Linked DNA regions of Sinobacterium norvegicum. The protein of the gene in region 2 interacts with the protein of the main gene of each other region in a pairwise test. Links are inferred from orthologs where the notes say so. Each region holds a gene or a part of one and is shown on either strand. Other genes may lie near its edges. The genes, in order: lepA and L9P87_RS09275.

What was found.
Region 1: the proteins of L9P87_RS09275 (region 2) and lepA interact in binary tests that used the Escherichia coli proteins (3 or more experiments, as listed by UniProt). The link is inferred for Sinobacterium norvegicum from one-to-one orthologs.

Annotation. Positions count from the first base shown.
Region 1 is NZ_CAKLPX010000001.1:582,838-586,047, reverse strand. What follows is about bases 292-3,169. They hold lepA (translation elongation factor 4), read left to right. Parts: upstream 292-768; coding sequence 769-2,571; downstream 2,572-3,169. Other genes in these bases: lepB (signal peptidase I), read left to right, coding at 2,589-3,169; L9P87_RS02520 (Do family serine endopeptidase), read left to right, coding at 292-610. In the rest of the region: more of L9P87_RS02520, read left to right, coding at 1-291; more of lepB, read left to right, coding at 3,170-3,210. UniProt on the Escherichia coli protein: Required for accurate and efficient protein synthesis under certain stress conditions. May act as a fidelity factor of the translation reaction, by catalyzing a one-codon backward translocation of tRNAs on improperly translocated ribosomes.
Region 2 is NZ_CAKLPX010000002.1:63,546-66,680, forward strand. Bases 184-2,986 are described here. They hold L9P87_RS09275 (zinc transporter ZntB), read right to left. Parts: upstream 2,162-2,986; coding sequence 1,205-2,161; downstream 184-1,204. Other genes in these bases: L9P87_RS09270 (mechanosensitive ion channel family protein), read right to left, coding at 330-1,205; L9P87_RS09280 (mechanosensitive ion channel domain-containing protein), read right to left, coding at 2,548-2,946. Outside these bases: L9P87_RS09265 (BaiN/RdsA family NAD(P)/FAD-dependent oxidoreductase), read left to right, coding at 1-69; L9P87_RS09285 (DUF1003 domain-containing protein), read right to left, coding at 3,094-3,135. UniProt on the Escherichia coli protein: Zinc transporter. Acts as a Zn(2+):proton symporter, which likely mediates zinc ion uptake. Purified ZntB reconstituted in liposomes also binds and transports Cd(2+), Ni(2+) and Co(2+).

The DNA.
Region 1 (3,210 bases), on a different replicon or contig from region 2:
CTGGTTAGGCGTCGGTATTCAGGATGTCGATAAGGCGCTGGCCTTATCGTTTGGCTTGGACAAGCCTCAAGGTACCTTGATTACCTTTGTTGAGCCCAGCGGTCCCGCCGATAAGGCGGGTATTGCCGAGGGTGATATTGTCATCAGCTTCGATGGGAAGCCGATCCAGGCCTCTGGCGATCTGCCTCATATTGTCGGCCTGACACGGCCAGGTAGTCAGGCTGCAGTGCAGCTGATTCGTGGCGGCAAGACGCAACAGCTGACGGTGGTCATTGGTAGTTTAGATAAACAGCAGCTGAAACAGGCGCAGGCCGGGCATCATGACAAGTTGAACCGTCTTGGCGTGGCGATTGAAGCTGCTGGCGATCAATTGGCTCAGCAGTGGCAATTTGAGGGCGGGGTGGTCATTACCGAAATAGCGCCCGAAAGTGCTGCAGCGCGTTCGCACATGCAGCTTGGTGACGTCATCACTACCATTAACGGTTTTCCTGTCGATAGTGCTGAAAGCTTTAATAAAATCGTTAAAAAGCTGCCGATAAAACGTTCAATTCCTGTGCGGATTATTCGACAGGGACGACCTGGCTTTGTGGCGATTCGGATCGATAAATAGCCGCTGTTGCCGAGCTGGCGGCTAATTTACTCGTTGCCGCTATCAAACCAAAGGTTTCATAGCCAATTTTAGAGCAATCAGGTAATATGTGGCGCTTTAGAATGGCCTGTGCTTTTGCATAGGGCATGCTCACAGATGTATATTAACTTGGTGAACGAGTGACTGATCTTACCCATATCCGCAACTTCTCTATTATTGCCCATATCGACCATGGCAAATCGACTTTGTCCGATCGTTTTATTCAACACTGCGAGGGTTTAAGTAAGCGGGAAATGCAGGCGCAGGTTCTTGATTCGATGGATATCGAACGTGAGCGCGGCATTACCATCAAGGCTCAGAGTGTCACCTTGGATTACAAGGCCAGAGACGGCAAAACTTACCAGTTAAACTTTATCGATACCCCAGGCCATGTCGACTTTTCCTACGAGGTCTCTCGCTCGCTTGCTGCCTGCGAGGGTGCGTTGTTGGTTGTTGATGCAGCCCAAGGTGTCGAAGCTCAATCGGTTGCCAACTGCTATACCGCTATCGAGCAGGGCTTGGAAGTCGTGCCCATCTTGAACAAAATGGACCTGCCCCAGGCCGAGCCTGAGCGTGTTGCTATTGAGATCGAAGAGATTATTGGTATCGATGCCATGGAGGCTTGTCAGGTCAGTGCAAAGTCTGGCCTGGGCATCGAAGATGCACTTGAGACTATTGTTCGTGAAGTACCACCGCCAGTCGGTGATGCGGATGCGCCATTGCAAGCCCTAATCATTGATTCATGGTTTGATAATTATCTTGGTATAGTCTCGTTGGTACGCGTTGTTAACGGTACTCTGAAACCAAAAGATAAGATTGTTGCCAAGTCGTTGGGCAAGGCGCATGGTGTTGATGATGTTGGTATTTTTACCCCTAAGCGGGTTCCCGTTGATTGTTTACGGGCCGGTGAAGTGGGCTATGTTATTGCCGGCATCAAAGACATTTTAGGGGCCCCGGTAGGTGATACCATTACACACCTGAAAACCATTGATGAGGTTGAGTCGCTGGCGGGTTTCGAGCAGGTTAAGCCCAAGGTTTTTGCCGGTTTGTTTACTGTTAGCTCTGATGACTATGAAGATTTCCGAGATGCACTGGGTAAATTGACGCTGAATGATGCCTCATTATTTTACGAGCCAGAAGTATCGGATGCACTCGGTTTTGGTTTCCGCTGCGGCTTTCTTGGCCTGCTGCACATGGAGATTATTCAGGAGCGACTCGAGCGTGAATATGATATCGACCTTATCACAACGGCACCGACCGTTGTTTATGAGATAGTTGATAAACAGGGAAATCTAACCCGGGTTGATAACCCCTCAAGATTGCCTGACCCCAGTGTCATCGAAGAGATGCGTGAACCGATAGTCGAGGCCAATATTCTCGTACCCAATGAATTTGTCGGTAATGTCATCACGCTCTGTGTTGAAAAGCGCGGCGTGCAGAAAGATATGCAATTTATCGGTAATCAGGTGTCCATTAATTATGAACTGCCCATGAGCGAGGTGGTGTTAGATTTCTTCGACCGTTTAAAGTCTTGTAGCCGCGGTTTTGCCTCGCTCGATTATAACTTTGTACGCTTTGAACCGGCCAAGCTTGTTAAACTTGATGTATTGATAAATGGCGACAGAGTCGATGCCCTAGCATTGATTATACATCGTGATCAGGCGCAGCATCGTGGCCGCTTGTTGGTTGAGAAGATGAAGGAGTTGATTCCGCGTCAGATGTTCGACGTCGCTATCCAGGCGACAATTGGCGGTCAAGTCTGTGCTCGCTCTACTGTTAAAGCGCTGAGAAAAAATGTTACTGCTAAATGTTATGGTGGTGATATCAGTCGTAAGAAAAAGCTGCTTGAAAAGCAGAAAGCGGGTAAAAAACGCATGAAACAGGTTGGCAATGTTGAGATTCCTCAGAGCGCCTTCCTCGCCGTCTTGAAAGTCGATAGTTAAAATAATACAGGGACATCATGGACATTAATTTTCCACTAATTATGGTGGTGCTGGTTTTTGCTGGTGCCTTTATCTGGCTCGTTGATGCGCTATTTTTTGCGCGTCAGCGCCGGCAGCGTATTGAATCATTGACCCAGCAGTATCCGGATTACCAGGAGCAGGGCAGTGCGGATCAGCGCAACTATGATCAGGCTTTTGATTCGATAGGGAAAGACCCTGTTGCCGTTGAATACAGTAAGTCATTAACACCGGTATTAGCGTTGGTGTTGGTACTGCGCTCGTTTATTGTTGAGCCGTTTCAAATCCCCTCGGGCTCAATGGAGCCGACACTGCAAATAGGCGACTTTATTCTGGTGAATAAATTCTCCTATGGTCTGCGTCTACCGGTGATAAGAACCAAGGTGTGGGAAAATGATGAGCCGCAACGGGGTGAGGTCATGGTGTTTTTCCCTCCCCATGACCCGCGCTATTTCATCAAACGAGTTGTCGGCATACCCGGTGACCAAATTGCTTATAAAGGAAAGCAGCTGTTCGTCAACGGTGAGGCTGTCGAACAGCAGTTGATCGCACAGTTGCCGGTTGGGCGGCCTGCGTTTGCTGATTTGAAAGAGAACCTTAACGGCATTGAGCACACCTCGC
Region 2 (3,135 bases):
GGCCACTTGGGCGGCTTTAACTTCCAGTGGGCCTGGTCGTCCGGCTTCGCTGCCGGGCAGTATGTTTGATTGGTATGAACAAATTATAAAGCAGACTATTTGAAGAAAACGAAGACAATCCATGTAATCTAAATCACTGATGGCCGCTTACCCTTCAACTACAGACATCGGCCCACCTAACAATTTTTATTAGCCATTTACGGCAGCTCACCGCTCCATAGCGACCATTAAAAAAACCCGAATCAATCGGGGCTTAGGGGCTAAAATGTGCCATAAAGAGACTGTTAGCCCCATACCCAAGCACATCTTAATGATCTAGTATTGCAGTACTATTCAAAGTTATTATCCCTTGATGACTGTATTTTAAGCGTGCCATCAAGATGGATGTCACGCTGTGGAAAGGCGATTACAATATCATTTTCACGAAACAAGCTGTCAATTGAAAAGCGAATATCAGATCGAATTTGACGTGAACTTTTCTCCCCTACTGAATGCACCCAGAAATAAGCATCAAAAACTAAAGAGCTATCACCAAAGTCTTCAAATATTATTTGCGGTGCGGGCTCTGAGAGAACAAATTCGTGATCTGTAACAGCTTGTTCTAGTAGGTTTCTTACTTTTTCAACGTCCGAGCCATAGGCTACGCCAACTCGAATAATGCATCGCAACAGTTTATCTACAAGTGTCCAGTTAACAACAGTTTCTTCGAGTAGTTTTGAATTGGGTATCAGCAAATGCACACCGTCTACTCGCCTAACTCTTGTGGAACGTGTGTTAATTTCCTCAACGCTACCACTTGTTTCCCCAAGCTCAATATAGTCATTGATACGGATAGGCCGCTCCCATATCAATATCCACCCGCTAATAAAATTATTAATAATATTCTGTGCACCAAAACCCAAACCAATCGCCACCGCTCCCGAAACAAAGGCAAAAGCAGTTAATGGCACATTCATTAAATCAAGTGCGGTAATGATCAGAATAATAAAGCCGAATATATACAGAGCACGCCGTACAATCTGAATGATATTGGCATCCATTTCATTTCGTTGCATTTGTGCCGTAGTAATACGGACTAACCAACCCAATAATAGATACCCGCACAAAAACACCACAGGTATAAAAATTAGCTGCCCCACTGTGATGTCATAGCCGCCCACAGAGACAAGCGTAAAATCGACAAACTGTCGAATATCCATCGTCATTAGAACCACCTTTTGAATTTTAGAATCCCAATAACAACTATCGATATGACTGTCATTACTCCAGTCACCATGAAGAAAGCATCAGGATTCTCAATGCCGGGCAAGCCCGCTACGTTCATTCCAAAAATACCGGTAACAAAGGTTATCGGTAGAAATATCAGGGCAACAATTGAAAGTGCATACATACGTGAATTTTGCTGTTCCATAGCTATATTCATCCACTCTTCTTGCAATACCAGAGTCCTCTCACGCACCAGGTCGAGATCCTCAAGATAGCGCGTCATTCGGTCCATTTGTTCTCTCAACCGATAAGGGTAACCTTCAGGCATCGAAGTCATTGAATGAGTATATAGTGAATCAAGAGCTTCGCGCTGGGGTGCTAAATACCTTCTAACACTGGCTATCTCGCGCCGGATACCGGAGATACGAGATCTAGCCCCTTGCTCGTGTTGCGTTTGTGTAGAGATTTCCAAATCTTCTAGCTGATCTTCGATACCATTTACGTAGTCAGAAATCCTATTAGCGATTCTGCCAATAATTGATATAACAAGGTCAGGAATACTTATTGGCCCATCTCCCGATAACAATTCAGAACGTATATCCTGAAGCGATAGCAGGGGGCGTTGACGAACAGTTATCAGCCTACCTTCTTCAATCCACATCCTAAGAGAAACCATATCTTCTGGGTCTGCGCCAGGGTTTAAGTTAATTCCCCTTATAAAGACTAAAGCTCCCTCTTTAGATATCACCGTTCTCGGTCGGGTATCGGGCTGAACAAGTGAATTAACTATTCTCTCTGGAAGGCCCAGAGAATTAAGGAAATTATTAGCAGTCGAGTGACCATAATCAATATGGATCCAACTGTTCCCCATTGCACCATCATTTAAATTAGTGACTCCACCTATTGAATCAAGATTTAGGCCGAAGACAAAACATGGGTCATTGATTTCTATCATAATAGTGACTCTATAGTCGAAAAAACACTCTTCATGGTCACTCTCCCTTCGATAGTGCGTTAATTATTAACGTGCAACGAGGATGTCTTACTCCTGCATCAACACGTATTTGCAGGTTAAAATATTCAAGTCAGGTAGGTCACAATTTTCCATGTCACCGATAATGATATTATCGGTCATATCGCTGGTCTCGATGTAAATGTTCCTAAATTAAGTAATTACCGTATTAACTTATAGGAGCTTTGCCCTCAGCTATGGACATCAGCTAGACTAACGACCCCGATTAACCATCTTAGGCAGCTTTACGCTCCATAGCGACCATTAAAAAAAAACCGAATCAACCGATGCTTAGGGACGGTTCCGTGCCAACAATGGGCACCCATAATTTAGTCTTGGTGTGCTTCTGATTGAGCACCCTCGCTAGGGTTTTTAATAACACCCTTTTGTAATATTAACGTATTAGGGTAGGTAATCAGCTCATTCCCTCTTTTGATCAGAACATGAAAGAGGGCTATTTCTTCTATGACGCCTGAGATATCCTCTTTCTTATCTATTATCCTGACGCGGTCGCCAACCCGATATGGAAACCCAAAAAAAATGATTAGGCTTGCTGTGACATTACTCAATATTGACCATTGACCATTGACCATTGACCATTGACCATTGACCATTGACCATTGCGCAAAAAGCGCAATACCTATGACGGCAAAAACCGACGAGAAAAATATGGATATTTGAGCGTACTCAAAACCTAGTGCAGTCACCAATAGAATGAAGAAAAACACTATTAGTACAAGGTTGACCGTTCTTAGTAATATATTTAACTCGATATAGACTGACTGACTTTTTCCCTGCAATATTACTTATTGCTAATGTAGACACTCTAATACTTGCAAACATAGCAAGTAAAACGCCCAGCGCGATTAAAATATTCATACGTGTTTTCTCTCCGTCTGCATAGCATCAATTTTCTC